One region of the Variovorax sp. Soil_C_26 genome, then DNA from elsewhere that is predicted to be linked to it. Evidence: riboswitches for the same ligand, from Rfam matches in the RefSeq annotation. Region 1 holds a riboswitch; the other holds the start of a gene.
The links. A riboswitch is a leader RNA that binds a small molecule or an ion and turns the genes downstream of it on or off. The one in region 1 is predicted to bind glycine.
Positions count from the first base shown of each region.

Region 1 (7,634 bases):
TACGCCGAGCATCCACCCGGCGGTGAGCACCAGCACCAGCGCCATCGCGCGGTTGAACCACAGCAGGCGCCGGCCTTTGGCCAGCCAGCCGCGCAGCAGCGCACCGGCGAGCGCATAGACGAAGTTGCTGGCGAAGGCGTAGACCACCATCACCGGCGCCACGATCGCGAAGCGGCCGAGCGGATCGGGCTGGCCCGCGATCCAGCCGGCCACGAGCGTGAGCGCGAGCAACCAGGCCTTGATGTTGACGAACTGCAGCATCACGCCCTGGCCGAAGCCGATCGACAGGCTCTGGCCGTCGGCCTTGCCGAGGGTGGCGCTGCCGCTGAGCTTGTAGGCGAGCCACAGCAGGTAGCCGATGCCGAGCGCCTTGATGGCGAGCCGCAGTGACGGCACCGCGACCACCAGCGCGCCGATGCCGGCTGCCGACAGCACCAGCAGCAGCGTCCAGCCGACCGGCACCGCGATCACGAAGCGCATGGCGCGCGGCAGGCCGCCGTTGGCTGCGAGCGCGGTGGAGAGCGTGGTGTTGGGCCCCGGCGAAAAACTCATCGCGGTGGCCAGCACCAGCAATGCGGTGAATTCTTGCCAGTTCATTTCTTACACTCTAAACTTTGGGACCATTACAGTTCCAATACAGTTATGCACACATGCGCTGACACTGTATTGGCCTTCCCATCGACACAGGCGCCGCGCAGATGTTGACACGAACCCCCACCCAGTCGCTGACAGGGCAATTGGCCGACCGGCTGGCGGAGCGCATCCGCACGCGGCTGCTGCCGCCCGGTGCGCGCCTGCCTTCGGTGCGCGAATGCGCGCGCCAGCAGGGCGTGAGCCCCTACACCGTGGTCGCTGCCTACGACCAGCTGCTGGCGCAGGGCCTGATCGAGGCGCGCCGCCAGCGCGGCTTCTATGTGCGCGATGCGGCGCCCGCCCAGGACGCCCGCTCGGCCAGCGTGGCGCCGAGGGTCATGCAGATGATGGGATCGCGCGTGCCGGCCGACGCGAGTTCGCTGATCCGCAGCATGTTCCACCGGCCGAGCGACAAGCCGCAGCCCGGCATGGGCGTGTTTCCGCCCGACTGGATGGCCTCGACCTTCATGCCGACGGCAGTGCGCCGCATGACCAACACCGCGGCGCTGCAGGAACTCTCGCTGCAATACGGCGAACCTTCGGGCGATGCCGCGCTGCGACGCAGCCTGTCGAACCGGCTCGTCGGCATCAACGTGCCCGCGGCGCCCGACCAGATCGTGACGACGGTGGGCGCCACGCATGCGCTCGACATCGTGAGCCGCACGCTGCTGCGCGCGGGCGATCCGGTGATGGTCGAGGAGCCCGGATGGGCGCTCGAGTTTGCGCGGCTCGAGGCGATGGGCATGCGCATTCTTCCGGTACCGCGCCGCGCCGACGGGCCCGACCTCGAGGTGATGGCCCAGTACTGCGCGCTGCACAGCCCCAAGCTCTTCGTGAGCGTGAGCGTGCTGCACAACCCGACCGGCTACAGCCTCACGCCGGGCAGCGCGCACCGGATTCTGAAGCTCGCCAACGAGCACGACTTCCACATCGTCGAGGACGACACCTACAGCCACCTAGCGCCCGAGCATGCGACGCGGCTCTGCGCGCTAGACGGGTTGCAGCGCACCATCTACGTCAGCGGCTTCGCGAAGATCCTCGCGCCCAACTGGCGCATCGGCTATCTCGCGGCCTCGGCCGAGCTGAAGGATCGGCTGCTCGAGACCAAGCTGCTGGCCACGCTGACCACGCCCACGCTGTTCGAGCGGGCCTTGTCGTGGTGCATCGACCAGGGCCAGCTGCGTCGGCATTCGGAGCGCGTGCGCATCCGTCTCGACGGCGCGCGGGGGCGCGCGGTGAAGCTTGCGATGGCGCACGGCTGCCGCTTCGCGTCGGAGCCCGCGGGGCTGTTCGGCTGGGTCGACACGGGCGTCGACACCGACGCGCTCACGCAGCGCATGCTCGACCAAGGCTACCTGCTGGCGCCGGGTTCGCTGTTCCATGCGCGGCGTCCCCCGAGCACGCTGATGCGCATCAATTTCGCGACCTCGCAGGATGCGGCCTTCTGGAAGGTGTTCAGCAAGGTGCGCGCGGAGCTTTGACCCGTGCGCAACGCTTGTCCGCGCGGGCGAAAAGGCCGTGCGTTGGAGTAAGCTGGCACCACAGGACAACCCCTTCGGAGACCGCCTCATGAGCAACGCCAGCCAGCCCTTCGATTTCAGCCAGTTCGTCCCCGGGTTCGACTTTCTGAAGAACCTCGCCGGGGGCGGCGCAAACCCGGCGGCCGCCCCCGGGCTGCCGAGCCTGGCGAGCTGGGTGGCGCCCACGCTGAGCGTGGAAGAACTCGACAAGCGCATCCAGGAACTCAAGACGGTGCAGTACTGGCTCGAGCAGAACGGCCATGCGCTGAAGGCCACGGTCCAGGCGCTGGAGGTGCAGAAGATGACGCTCTCGACTCTGCGCGGCATGAACGTGCGCATGGAGGACATCGCGAGCGCCTTCTCGAAACAGGCGGCCGCGGAACCCGCTGCCGCCGTGCCCCGGTCGGTAGCGGCAGAGCCTGCGGCGGGGGCCGATGAAGCGCCGGCGCCCGGCGTGGTCGATCCGATGCAGTGGTGGGGCTCGCTGACCGAGCAGTTCCAGCAGATCGCGAACTCGGCGCTGCAGGACGCGGCCCAGCTCAAGGTGCCCGCCATGGCGCAACCGATGGCCGATGCGGTCGGCAAGGCCATGCGCGGCAGCCCGTCCGCAACAACGCAGAAACCCGCCGCCAGGACGGCCACTGCGAAGAAAACCCCACCCAAAAAGACGCCCACCGCCACGCGCAAGCGAACCACCGGCGGGCGTTGATCTCTTACATGCTCTCCTTCGAGAAAAAGAACGGAAGGCACGCACCATGAAACTGTTTCCTTCCGGCCACGCCACCCATCCGCAATGGCGCATGGCCGCCGGCCTCGTGCTGGCGCAGCTGCGCGCGCAGATGGCGCTGCCCGAATACGCCCCGTCGCCGACGCTCGGCCTGCTCTACATCACCGATCACTACGCCTCGGACGCGCAGGAGATCCTCGATCACCTGAGCGCCGAGCTGCCCGAAGTGACCGACTGGTCGGGCACGGTCGGCGTCGGCGTGGCGGCCAACAACGCCGAGTACTTCGACGAGCCCGGCCTGAGCCTCATGCTGTGCGCGCTGCCGAGCGACCAGTACCGCGTGTTCTCGGGCGTCGCGCCGCTCGGCAGCTCGGAAATGAGCGGTTTCGAGGCCCATACCGCGCTCGTGCATGCAGACCCCGCGACACCCGACCTGCCCGAACTGATCGGTGAAATGGCGGGCCGCACCGACACCGGCTACCTGTTCGGCGGGCTGTCGTCGGGCCGGGCCGGCGCGCTGCAGTTCGCGGTCGGCGGCAACGGCAACATCCGCGGCCATGGCGCCGCGGGCGGCGTGTTCTCGGGCGGGATGTCGGGCGTGGTGTTCGGCGAGGGCGTGCGGCTGGTGTCGCGCGTCACGCAGGGCTGCCAGCCGCTGCGCGCGGGGGCCGGGCGCGAGCGCGTGATCACCGAGGCCGACGGCAACCTGCTGCTCAAACTCGACGGCGAGCCGGCGCTCGACGTGCTGCTGGCGGAGCTGCAGGTGTCGCTCGAACGGCCGCAGGAGGCCATCGACGCGGTGCGCAACACGCTGGTGGGCCTGGCCGATGCGGGCAGCGACGGCATCCGCCGTACCGGCGACCTGGGCGCCGACGTGCTGGTACGTCACATCATCGGGCTCGATCCGACGCGCCGCGGCGTGGCGATCGCCGACGTGGCCGAAGCCGGCATGCGGCTGAGCTTCTGCCGCCGCAACGCGCAGGCCGCGCGTGCGGACCTGATGCGCATCTGCGCCGAGATCCGCGAAGAGCTCGAGCCCGAGGAGCAGACGCTGGCCACCGCGCGCGCCGTGGCGGCCGGGGAGGCCGAGGCCGCGCCGCATCCGGCACGCCGCATCGCCGGCGCGGTATACGTGAGCTGCTCGGGGCGCGGCGGTCCGCATTTCGGCGCACCCGGCGCCGAACTGCAGATCGTGCGGCATGCGCTCGGCGACGTGCCGCTGGTCGGTTTCTTCGCGGCCGGCGAGATCGCGCGGCACCGGCTGTATGGGTACACCGGCGTGCTGACGGTGTTTGCGGCCGCCGACTGAACGCCGAAGTCCGTGTTCAGTCGGCCCTGGCTCAGCCCACGGCCGCCGCCATGACCCCGTGCGCCGGCCGCGGCATTCCCGTGAATGCGAAATCGACTTCGGGCGCGAGCCCGGTCACGATGCGCGCGATCGATTTGCCCGATCCGCAGGCATGCGTCCAGCCCAGCGTGCCGTGGCCGGTGTTGAGGTACAGGTTCGGCAGCTTCGTCTTGCCGATCATCGGTACGTTGCTCGGCGTCGCGGGGCGCAGGCCGGTCCAGAACTGCGCTTGTGTGGTGTCGCCCGCGCCGGGGAACAGTTCTTCGACGCGGCGCACGATGGCCTCGCAGCGCACGCGGTTCAGGTCGCGGTCGTAGCCGTTGAGTTCGGCCGTGCCCGCAATGCGCAGGCGGTCGCCCCCCTCGGCGCCCGGCGAGGTGTAGCGCGAGAACACGAGCTTGAATTCGTCGTCGGTGAGCGAGACCTGGTGCGCCTTCGAGGCGTCCTTGACCGGCAGCGTCACCGAGTAGCCCTTGGCCGGATAGATCGGCAAGCGGATGCCGAGCGGCGCCGCGACGAGCGGGCTCAGCGAGCCCATCGCGAGCACGAACGCATCGCCGCCGATGCGCTGGAAGCGGCCTTCGGGGTCGGTCGCCTCGACATGGTCGAGCCGGCCGCCGGCCTCGCGCAGCGCGGTCACCGTGTGGCTCATGAGGAACTTCACCCCGGCCGCTGCGGCGAGCCTGGCGAGTTCGCGCGCAAAGAGGTTCGCATCGCCCGACTCGTCTTCTGCGGTGTAGGTGGCGCCGGCCAGCTTCGGCCGGATGTGCGCGAGCGCGGGCTCGATGGCCACGGCCTCGTCGGCCGAGATCACCTGCCGCTCGCAGCCCAGCGCGCGCATCTGCTCGGCCGGCGCGAGGGCGGCATCGAACTCCTTCTGGGTCGTGTAGAAGTGCAGGATGCCTTGCGTGCGCTGGTCGTACGCCAGACTGGTGTCGCGGCGCAGCTGCTGCAGCACCTCGCGGCTGTAGGTGCCCAGCCGCACGATCTGCTCGATGTTGTGCCGGGTGCGCGCCGGTGTGCATTCGCGCAGAAACTGCAGGCCCCAGAGCCACTGGCGCATGTCGGCGCGCACGCGGAACAGCAGCGGTGCGTCTTCCTTGCCGAGCCACTGCAGCACCTTGAGCGGGGCGCCCGGATTGGCCCACGGTTCGGCATGGCTGACGGAGATCTGCCCGCCATTGGCGAAGCTGGTTTCTGCGGCCGGCGTGGCTTGCCGGTCGATCACGGTCACATCGTGGCCGAGCTGTTGAAGGTAATAGGCCGAGGTCACGCCGAGCAGGCCGGCGCCAAGAACGATCACGCGCATTTCAGGTACTTCTTTCGAGGTGCGCTTGGATGGCGGCGGGGTCGCTGTGCTTTGCATAGCGAGCAACCGGACGATCGCCGTCCAAGTTGCCGCTCCCCCTGTCCTCGGTACCTGAGAGATTCACCCGCTGCGCCCGCAGCGGGTTTGCTCCTTCGGCGCGTCACGCGGGGTGACGTCTCTCCAGACGGCGTGTCAGTTGGTGCAGTACAGGCCTCTTCGGCCGACCTGAGCGTTTATGGGAGTTTGCGCCTTCGGTGGGACAACGCATGTTGTCCGCTCTCCTGCAGTGGCGCGATTGTATGCGGGCGACATGATCGCCCTGGCCCGATGGGATAATCGCCTGTTCAATCGCCGGGTGGCGATCGTTCCATTTCAGCAGGGGACTCCATGATCCTGGTAACCGGCGGCGCCGGCTTCATCGGCGCCAATTTCGTACTCGACTGGCTCGCGCAGAGCGATGAACCGGTCGTCAACCTCGACAAGCTGACCTACGCGGGCAACCTCGAGACGCTCGCCTCCCTCAAGGGCGATGCCCGGCACATCTTCGTGCAGGGCGACATCGGCGACAGCGCGCTCCTCGATCGCCTGCTGGCCGAACACAAGGTCCGCGCGGTGGTCAACTTCGCCGCCGAATCGCATGTGGACCGCTCGATCCACGGCCCCGAGGACTTCGTGCAGACCAACGTGCTCGGCACCTTCCGGCTGCTCGAGTCGGTGCGCGGCCATTGGAACGCGCTGCCGGCCGACCAGAAGGCCGCGTTCCGCTTCCTGCACGTGTCGACCGACGAGGTCTATGGCTCGCTCTCGAAGACCGATCCCGCCTTCGCCGAAGACAACAAGTACGAGCCCAACAGCCCGTATTCGGCCAGCAAGGCCGCGAGCGACCACCTTGTGCGCGCCTGGCACCATACCTACGGCCTGCCGGTGGTCACCACCAACTGCTCGAACAACTACGGGCCGTTCCACTTTCCCGAGAAGCTGATCCCGCTGATGATCGTCAATGCACTCGCCGGCAAGCCGCTGCCGGTGTATGGCGACGGCATGCAGGTACGCGACTGGCTCTACGTGAAGGACCACTGCAGCGCCATCCGCCGCGTGCTCGAAGCCGGCCGACTCGGCGAGACCTACAACGTAGGCGGCTGGAACGAGAAGCCCAACATCGAGATCGTCAACACGGTGTGTGCGCTGCTCGACGAGCTGCGCCCGCGCGCCGACGGCAAGCCCTACAAGGAGCAGATCAGCTACGTCACCGACCGTCCCGGCCATGACCGGCGCTACGCCATCGACGCGCGCAAGCTCGAGCGCGAGCTCGGCTGGAAGCCGGCCGAGACCTTCGACACCGGCATCCGCAAGACCGTCGAGTGGTACCTGGCCAACGGCGAATGGGTGCGCAACGTGCAAAGCGGCGCCTACCGCGAATGGGTCGAGAAGCAGTACGACACGAAGGACGCCGCATGAAGCTGCTGCTGCTGGGCAAGGGCGGACAGGTCGGCTGGGAGCTGCAGCGCAGCCTCGCGCCGCTGGGCGAACTCGTCGCGCTCGACTTCGACAGCACAGAGCTTCACGCCGACTTCAGCCGACCCGAACAACTCGCCGAGACGGTGCGCAAGGTGCGACCCGATGTCATCGTGAATGCGGCGGCGCACACGGCCGTCGACAAGGCCGAAAGCGAGCCCGAGTTCGCGCGCAAGCTCAACGCCACCTCGCCGGGCGTGGTGGCTGAGGCGGCGCAACAGGTCGGGGCGCTGATGGTGCATTACTCGACCGACTACGTCTTCGACGGCAGCGGCAGCACGCCCTGGAAGGAAGACGATGCGACCGGCCCCTTGAGCGTGTATGGCAGCACCAAGCTCGAGGGCGAGCAGCTGGTGGCCACACACTGCGCGAGGCACCTGATCTTCCGCACCAGTTGGGTGTATGCGGCGCGCGGCGGCAACTTCGCCAAGACCATGCTGCGCCTGGCCAAGGAGCGCGACAAGCTGACCGTCATCGATGACCAGTTCGGCGCGCCGACCGGCGCAGAGCTGCTGGCCGACCTGACCGCGCATGCGATCCGCGCGACCTTGCAGGACCCCGCCAAGGCGGGCCTCTATCACG
Region 1 is NZ_JBDGJC010000009.1:77,255-84,888, forward strand. Features, by position in the region: gene AC3A6G_RS22545 (DMT family transporter) at 1-1, opposite strand, end outside; gene AC3A6G_RS22550 (LysE family translocator) at 1-597, opposite strand, end outside; gene AC3A6G_RS22555 (aminotransferase-like domain-containing protein) at 699-2,114, shown strand; gene AC3A6G_RS22560 (PhaM family polyhydroxyalkanoate granule multifunctional regulatory protein) at 2,203-2,862, shown strand; gene AC3A6G_RS22565 (FIST signal transduction protein) at 2,909-4,189, shown strand; gene AC3A6G_RS22570 (D-amino acid dehydrogenase) at 4,221-5,537, opposite strand; glycine riboswitch at 5,626-5,731, opposite strand; glycine riboswitch at 5,735-5,831, opposite strand; gene rfbB (dTDP-glucose 4,6-dehydratase) at 5,925-6,995, shown strand; gene rfbD (dTDP-4-dehydrorhamnose reductase) at 6,992-7,634, shown strand, end outside.

Region 2 (7,634 bases), on a different contig from region 1:
CCGAGCCCGCGGGCCCGGTGAGCGTGCGGCTCGTCGAGGTCAAGGGCAGCGTGCCGTCGCAGCGGCCGTGGGTGCGCTACGAATACGTCGACCCTGCGCTCGAATCGCTCTCGGCGGGCCAGAAGATCATGGTGCGCGTGGGCCTGGAGAACGAGCGCAAGCTCAAGGCGAGCCTGCGCAGCTTCCGCCAGCAGGTCGCGACGGGTGCGGTGGCGAAGAAGGCCGGCCAGCCCTGACGCGCGCCGTGTAGGCGCGGGCCGATTGCGCGCGGCGGCGATGGCGCAGATGATCGGCCTTCACGAAATCCAAGCCGTTTCGAGGACCACCGTATGAGCCTGATGAGCGTCGACCTCTACCAGAGTGCTACCGATCCCGCGAAATTCCTGGCGCTTCCCGCCGGCACGGACCCGACGGAACTCATGGGTCCGATGACCTTCGATGCCGACTACGGCGAGGTCCGGCGCTACCGGGAGGGCTTCGAATTCGACCCCTCCCAGGACTACGCCGGCGTCAACGCCGCCAAGATCGCCGCCGACCTGCTGACCGTCAAGTGGGCCATGTACCGCCGCGAAGGTTGAACCGGCGGCTGAGGCCGCCAAGCGCTCAGGCGGCGGCTTCGGCTTCCTGGTAATCGCCCACGGGCAGGCAGCTGCAGAACAGGTTGCGGTCGCCATAGACGTTGTCGACGCGGCCCACGGGCGGCCAGTACTTGGCGTCCTTCAGCGCGGCCAGCGGATAGGCGCCGAGTTCGCGCGCATACGGATGCGTCCATTCGCTCGCAACCAGGCTGGCGGCGGTGTGCGGCGCATGCTTGAGCGGGTTGTCGTCCTTTGGCCAGACGCCTTCCTCGATGCGGCGGATCTCGCCGCGGATCGCGATCATCGCGTCGATGAAGCGATCGAGTTCGGCCAGCGGTTCGCTCTCGGTCGGCTCGACCATCAAGGTGCCCGGCACCGGGAAGCTCAGCGTGGGCGCGTGGAAGCCGTAGTCGATCAGGCGCTTGGCCACGTCTTCGGCGGTGACGCCGCTGGTCTCCTTGAGCGGGCGCAGGTCGAGGATGCACTCGTGCGCGACATGCCCGTTGGGGCTGGCGTAGAGCGTGGGGTAGTGCTCCTTGAGCCGCGCGCTGATGTAGTTGGCGCTCAGGATCGCGGTCTCGGTGGCGGCCTGCAGGCCCTTGGCGCCCATCATTCGGCAGTACATCCAGCTGATCGGCAGCACTGCGGCATTGCCCAAGGGCGCAGCGGAAACGGCGCCTACGCCATTGCCCGCGGCGCCGGCCGTCGCATGCCCCGGCAGGTACGGCACCAAGTCCTCGACCACGCACACCGGCCCCACGCCCGGACCGCCGCCGCCGTGCGGGATGCAGAAGGTCTTGTGCAGGTTGAGGTGGCTCACGTCGCCGCCGAATTCGCCGGGCGCGGCCACGCCGACCAGCGCGTTCATGTTGGCGCCGTCGACGTACACGCGGCCGCCGTGTTCGTGCACCAGTTCGCAGAGTTCCTTCACGCGGGTCTCGAACACGCCGTGCGTGCTGGGATACGTGATCATCACCGCGGCCAGGTTGGCGCTGTGCTTCTCGCAGGCGCGCCTCAGGTCGTCCATGTCGACGTTGCCCTGCGCGTCGCAGGCCGTCACCACCACCTGCAGGCCCACCATCTGTGCGCTCGCGGGGTTGGTGCCATGCGCCGACGACGGAATCAGGCAGATGTTGCGGTGTCCCTGGCCGTTGGCTTCCTGGAACGCTCGGATCGCGAGCAGGCCCGCGTATTCGCCCTGCGAGCCCGCATTGGGCTGCAGGCTGATGCCCGCGTAGCCGGTGGCTTCGCAGAGCCAGGCGCGCAGCTGGGCGTCGAGCTGGGCGTAGCCCGCGAGCTGCTCGGCGGGCGCGAACGGATGGATGTTCGCGAACTCGGGCCAGGTGATGGGGATCATCTCGCTGGTCGCATTGAGCTTCATGGTGCAGCTGCCGAGCGGGATCATGCTGCGGTCGAGCGCCAGATCCTTGTCGGACAGGCTGCGGATGTAGCGCAGCATCGCCGTCTCGCTCTTGTGCGTGTTGAACACCGGGTGCGCGAGAAAGGCGCTGGTGCGGCGCAGGTCGTCGGGCAGTCGCGGCGCGGTGCCGGCGAGTTCGTCGAAGCGCGGCATCGGCGTGCCGGCGGGCACGAACAGCGCCCAGAGCGTCTCGATGTCGGCGCGCGTGGTGGTCTCGTCGAGCGAGATGCCCAGGTGCTGCTGCAGACGCTGGCGCAGGTTGATGCCGCCGGCCTCGGCGCGCTCGACGATCTTCTGCGTGTCGTCGCCGGTGTGGATCGTCAGCGAATCGAACGCGGTGGCATTGACCACTTCGCGGCCCATCTGCGCGAAGCCTTGCGCGAGGATCGCGGTGAGCGCGGCCACGCGCTGCGCGATGCGCGTAAGGCCGTCGGGTCCGTGGTAGACGGCGTACATGCTCGCCACCACGGCCGGCAGCACCTGCGCGGTGCAGATGTTGGACGTGGCCTTCTCGCGCCGGATGTGCTGCTCGCGCGTTTGCAGCGCGAGGCGGTAGGCCGGACGCCCGTGCGCATCGACGCTCACGCCGACCAGCCGGCCGGGCAGCGAGCGCTTGAATTCGTCACGGCAGGCCAGGTAGGCCGCGTGCGGGCCGCCGTTGCACATCGGCATGCCGAAGCGCTGCGTGGTGCCGCAGACGATGTCGGCGTCCCATTCGCCGGGCGGCGCGAGGAGCGTGAGCGCGAGCAGGTCGGCGGCCACGCAGAAGGCGGCGTCGCACTGGTGGGCATGGCCCGCGAGCGGGCGCAGGTCGTGCACATGGCCGGTGGTGGCCGGGTACTGCGCGAGCACGCCGAAGAAGTCGCAGCTCGCCATCAGGTGCGGCAGCGTCTCGGACGCCGTGCTCACCTTCACTTCGATGCCCAGCGGCGCGGCACGCGTGCGGATGACCTCGATCGTCTGCGGATGGCAGTCGCCCGAGACCAGGAACACGTTGCTCTTGCTCTTGACGCTGCGCCGGGCGAGCGTCATGGCCTCGGCCGCGGCCGTGGCCTCGTCGAGCATGGAGGCGTTGGCGATGGCCATGCCCGTCAGGTCGCACACCATCGTTTGGAAATTGAGCAGGGCCTCCATGCGCCCTTGCGAGATCTCGGCCTGGTAGGGCGTGTAGGCGGTGTACCAGGCGGGGTTCTCGAGCACGTTGCGCAGGATCACGCCGGGCGTGTGGGTGCCGTAGTAGCCCTGGCCGATGAAGCTCTTGCACACCTTGTTCTTCGCCGCGATGGCCTTCATCTCGGCCAGCGCGTCCGCTTCGCTGGCGGGCGCCGGCAGCCGCATCGGGCGGGCGCGGCGAATCGCCGCGGGCACGATGCCGTCGATGAGCTCCGCACGCGTGGCCGAGCCGATCACCGGCAGCATGCGCGCTTCGTCGGCCGCATCGATGCCGATGTGGCGGGCGAGGAATTCCTCGGCATTCTCGAGTTCTTGCAGGGAGGGGAGGGAAGGGGTGGGCATGGCGGTGTCGGGGGGAAAAGGCAAGGGCGGGGCTGCCGGACGCGTCGCGTGCGGCCAGCCCGTCTTCAGCGGTGCATCAGGACTCGGCTGCGAACTGGTCGTAGGAGGCGGCGTCGAGCAGCGCGTCGAGCTGCGCAGGTTCGCTGAGCTTGACCTTGAAGAACCAGCCCGCGGCCAGCGGGTCGCTGTTGGCGAGCGAAGGATCGGCGCGCAGCGCCTCGTTCACTTCGGTGATCTCGCCCGACACGGGCATGAACACGTCGGCCGCGGCCTTCACCGATTCGACGACACCGGCCACTTCGCCCTGCGCGAAGGTCTTGCCCACGTCGGGCAGGTCGACGAACACCACGTCGCCGAGCGCATCCTGCGCATGCACGGTGATGCCGACGGTGGCCGCGTCGCCTTCGGCCGAGACCCATTCGTGGTCCTTGGTGTACTTGATGGTCATGTGAAAAAACTCCTCGTGGAAAAAATGAAATGCCGAGCTCAGCCGCGGTAGTAGCGCGTGGGCACGAAAGGCATGGCCGAGACTTCCATCGGAACGGGCTTGCCCCGCACGATGGCCTGCACGCGCGTGCCGGGCTCGGCGAAGGCCATGGCCACGTAGCCCATCGCGACCGGGCGGTCGGCCGTGGGGCCGAGCAGGCCGCTCGTCACGAGGCCTATGTCCTGGCCCTCGAACGATTGCAGCACCGTGCCGTCGCGCACCGGTATGCGCTCGAGCGCCACCAGGCCAACGCGCTTGCGCGTGAGCGTGTCGTGGTCGGTGCGGCCGGCCGCGCCCGACGTGGCCGATGCCAACTGCGCCAGCACCCGGGCCGCGCCCGGGAAGCCGCCTTCGCGCGCGCCGCCCGCGCGGCGCACCTTCTGGATCGCCCAGTTGAGCGAGGCCTCGACCGGCGTGGTGGTGGTGTCGATATCGTTGCCGTAAAGGCACAGGCCGGCCTCGAGCCGCAGCGAATTGCGCGCGCCCAGGCCGATCGGCTTGACCTCGGCCTGGGTGAGCAGCAGGCGGGCCAGGGCGTCGGCGTCACGGCCGGCGACCGAGATCTCGAAGCCGTCTTCGCCGGTGTAGCCGCTGCGCGTGACGAAGGCTGGAATGCCGCCGATCTGCACTGCGCCGCCGGTCATGAACACGAAGCGCTCGGCGCCGGGCGAGAGCCTTGCGAGCACCGCGGCGGCCTGCGGCCCCTGCAGCGCGAGCAGCGCGTGGTCGGGCAGGGGCTGCACCTCGCAGCGTGCGCCGATCTTCTGCTGGATGTGCGCGATGTCGGCCATCTTGCAGGCGCCGTTGACGATCACGAAGAGCGAGCCGTGCCCCTCGTTGAAGAACATCAGGTCGTCGAGGATGCCGCCTTCGTCGTTCAGCAGCAGGCCGTAGCGCTGCTTGCCCGGGGCCAGGTCGATCACGTCGACCGGCATCAGCGTCTCGAAGGCGGCGGCGGCGTCGGGCCCGACCAGGCGCAACTGGCCCATGTGCGAGATATCGAACAGCCCGGCCTGCTCGCGCGTATGGCGGTGCTCGGCCATCAGGCCGGCGGGGTACTGCACCGGCATCGAATAGCCGGCGAACGGCACCATGCGGGCGCCGAGCTCGACGTGCAGGTCGTGCAGCGGGGTCTTGAGCAATGGTTGTTGTTGGTCAGCGGAAGCAGCCACGGGGCACTCTCCAAAGGGGCAGTCGAATTCCATGGCGCAAGCCATGGGCCACCCCTGCTGTCCGCTTTACCTGAGAGATTCGCCCCACGATCGGGGTTTGCTCCTTCGGTGGGCCGTCGCCGCAAACGCGCGCTGCAACGGCCTCTCTCCAGCAAGGAAGCGACGGCGTTCGCTGTCGCTGTGTCAGTCCTTTTGCCTGAGCGTTCGGGGGTTCCCTGCGCCTTCGGCGGCCTCGCGTGGCGAAGCTCTCTCCTGACCCGGCGAGTGTAGTGGATCGCGCTGCGGGCCGGCCGCGCGGGACGGCGGCAGTTCCGCACGCAGATGGTCGAGAAAGGCGCTGACGCCCTGTGGCAGCGTGCGTCCGGCGAGGGTCTGGACCTCGACGGCGCGGCCGTTCATGCCGCGCTCGCGGATCGGTGCGGCATGCAGCTCGCCGCGCCGCGCACGGTCGCGCACCGTCACCTCGCCCGAAATCGACAGGCCGCCGCCGTGCAGCACGAAGTTGGTGAGCGACTCGAAATGGTTGCTGACCAGCACCGGGTCGAACACCAGCCGCCGCTGGCTGCAGCCGATGTCGAACAACTGGCGCACCGTGTTGTCGCGCTCTGGCAGGGCGATCGGATGCGGATGCATCTGCGCCAGCGTGACGGTGGAAAAGCGCGCGAGCGGATGGTCGGGCCGCATGATCGCGTGGACGGGCGCCGCCTGCATGTGCTGCACCTGGATGTCGCGCTCGGCAGCCCGGCTGTAGGTGAGGCCGATGTCCACGTCGCCATTGCGCACCGCCGCGGTTACCTGGGCCGGCGCCACCACGCGGAGGTGGAACAGGATGCCAGGGTGGCGGGCACGGAATTCGGCCATCGCGCCGGGCAGGAACTCGATGGCGAAGCCGGACGAACTGGCCAGGCGCACCAGGCCCCGGCGCAGACCCTGCAGCGCCTGGATGTCGGACACCACGCGGTCGGCCTCCATCGCGCCGCGGCGCGCATGCGCGGCCAGCAGTTCGCCGGCGGCGCTGGGCGCCATGCCGCGCGCGTGCCGCTCGAACAGCGGCACGCCGAGCAGTTCTTCCAATGCCGCCACCTGCCGGCTTACGGCCGAGGGCGACACGCTGAGCCGCGAGGCGGCCTCGCTCACGGAGCCGCTGCGAACCACCTCGAGAAAGTAGCGCAGCGCCGTGTCCTGCAGTCGGTCGGACAGCATCGAAAACCTTCCTAGGTTTGCGTAAAACGCAACGATTCTTGCAACAAACGGCGATTGTCGTATGGCTGGCGGGCGCTTATTCTGACTTCGTCCCGTCATTTTTCCGCAGGAGAGGCATGCACAAACCCCGATCGGCCACGCCGGCGCCGGTGGCTTCGGCCATCGTGGAACTCAGCGCCACAGCGCTTTCGCATGCCATCCATTCGCGCGAGGTCTCGTGCGTCGAAGTGCTCGATGCCTACCTGGCGCAGATCGACCGGCTCAATCCGGTGGTCAATGCCATCGTGGCGCACGCCGACCGCGATGCGCTGCACGCCCAGGCCCGCGAGCGCGACGACCAACTGGGGCAGGGCCGCAGCCTGGGGCCGATGCATGGCTTCCCGCAGGCGCCGAAGGACATCATGCCCGTGGCCGGCATGGTCACCACGCGCGGCTCGCCGATCTTCCGTGGCCAGGTCACGCCGGCCGACGCGGTGGTGTTCGAACGCATGCGTGCCGGCGGCGCGCTGTTCGTCGGCCGCACCAACACGCCCGAGTTCGGGCTCGGCGGCCACACCTACAACCCGGTGTACGGCGCCACGCGCAACGCCTTCGACCCGGCCCGCTCGGCAGGCGGCAGCAGCGGCGGCGCCGGCGTGGCGGTGGCGCTGCGCATGCTGCCGGTGGCCGACGGCTCCGACATGATGGGATCGCTGCGCACGCCGGCGGCCTTCAACAACGTGTATGGCCTGCGCACCTCGATCGGCTGCGTGCCGCACGGTCCCACCGAAGAGGTCTTCTTCCAGCAATTCAGCGTCGCCGGTCCGATGGCGCGCAACATCCCCGACCTGGCCATGCTGCTGGCCGTGCAGGCCGGTTTCGACGCCCGGCTGCCGCTCACGCACCGACAGGCGAAGGGCAGCGACTTCCTGCAACCGCTGGCGCGCGACTTCCGCGGCACGCGCATCGGCTGGCTCGGCGACCTGGGCGGCCATCTGCCCACCGAGCCCGGCGTGCTCGACACCTGCGCCGCGGCGCTGCGGCATTTCGAGGCGGCCGGCTGCAGCGTCGAGGCGGTGCTGCCGGCCTTCGACCTCGAGCAGTTGTGGCGCGCCTGGATCGACCTGCGCAGCTTTGCGGTGGCGGGCGCCAATGCCGCGCTCTACCATGACCCGGCACGGCGCGCGCTGCTCAAGCCCGAGGCGGTGTGGGAGATCGAGCGCGGCCTGCAGCTGAGCGGCATGCAGGTGTATGACGCCGCGCGCACGCGCTCGGCCTGG
Region 2 is NZ_JBDGJC010000001.1:209,263-216,896, reverse strand. Features, by position in the region: gene AC3A6G_RS00950 (DUF3014 domain-containing protein) at 1-236, shown strand, start outside; gene AC3A6G_RS00945 (hypothetical protein) at 330-578, shown strand; gene gcvP (aminomethyl-transferring glycine dehydrogenase) at 604-3,513, opposite strand; gene gcvH (glycine cleavage system protein GcvH) at 3,590-3,961, opposite strand; gene gcvT (glycine cleavage system aminomethyltransferase GcvT) at 4,000-5,172, opposite strand; glycine riboswitch at 5,220-5,334, opposite strand; glycine riboswitch at 5,347-5,437, opposite strand; partial or broken gene AC3A6G_RS00925 (LysR family transcriptional regulator) at 5,473-6,375, opposite strand; gene AC3A6G_RS00920 (amidase) at 6,492-7,634, shown strand, end outside.
Region 2: another riboswitch for glycine. It lies ahead of gcvT (glycine cleavage system aminomethyltransferase GcvT); the one in region 1 lies ahead of AC3A6G_RS22570 (D-amino acid dehydrogenase).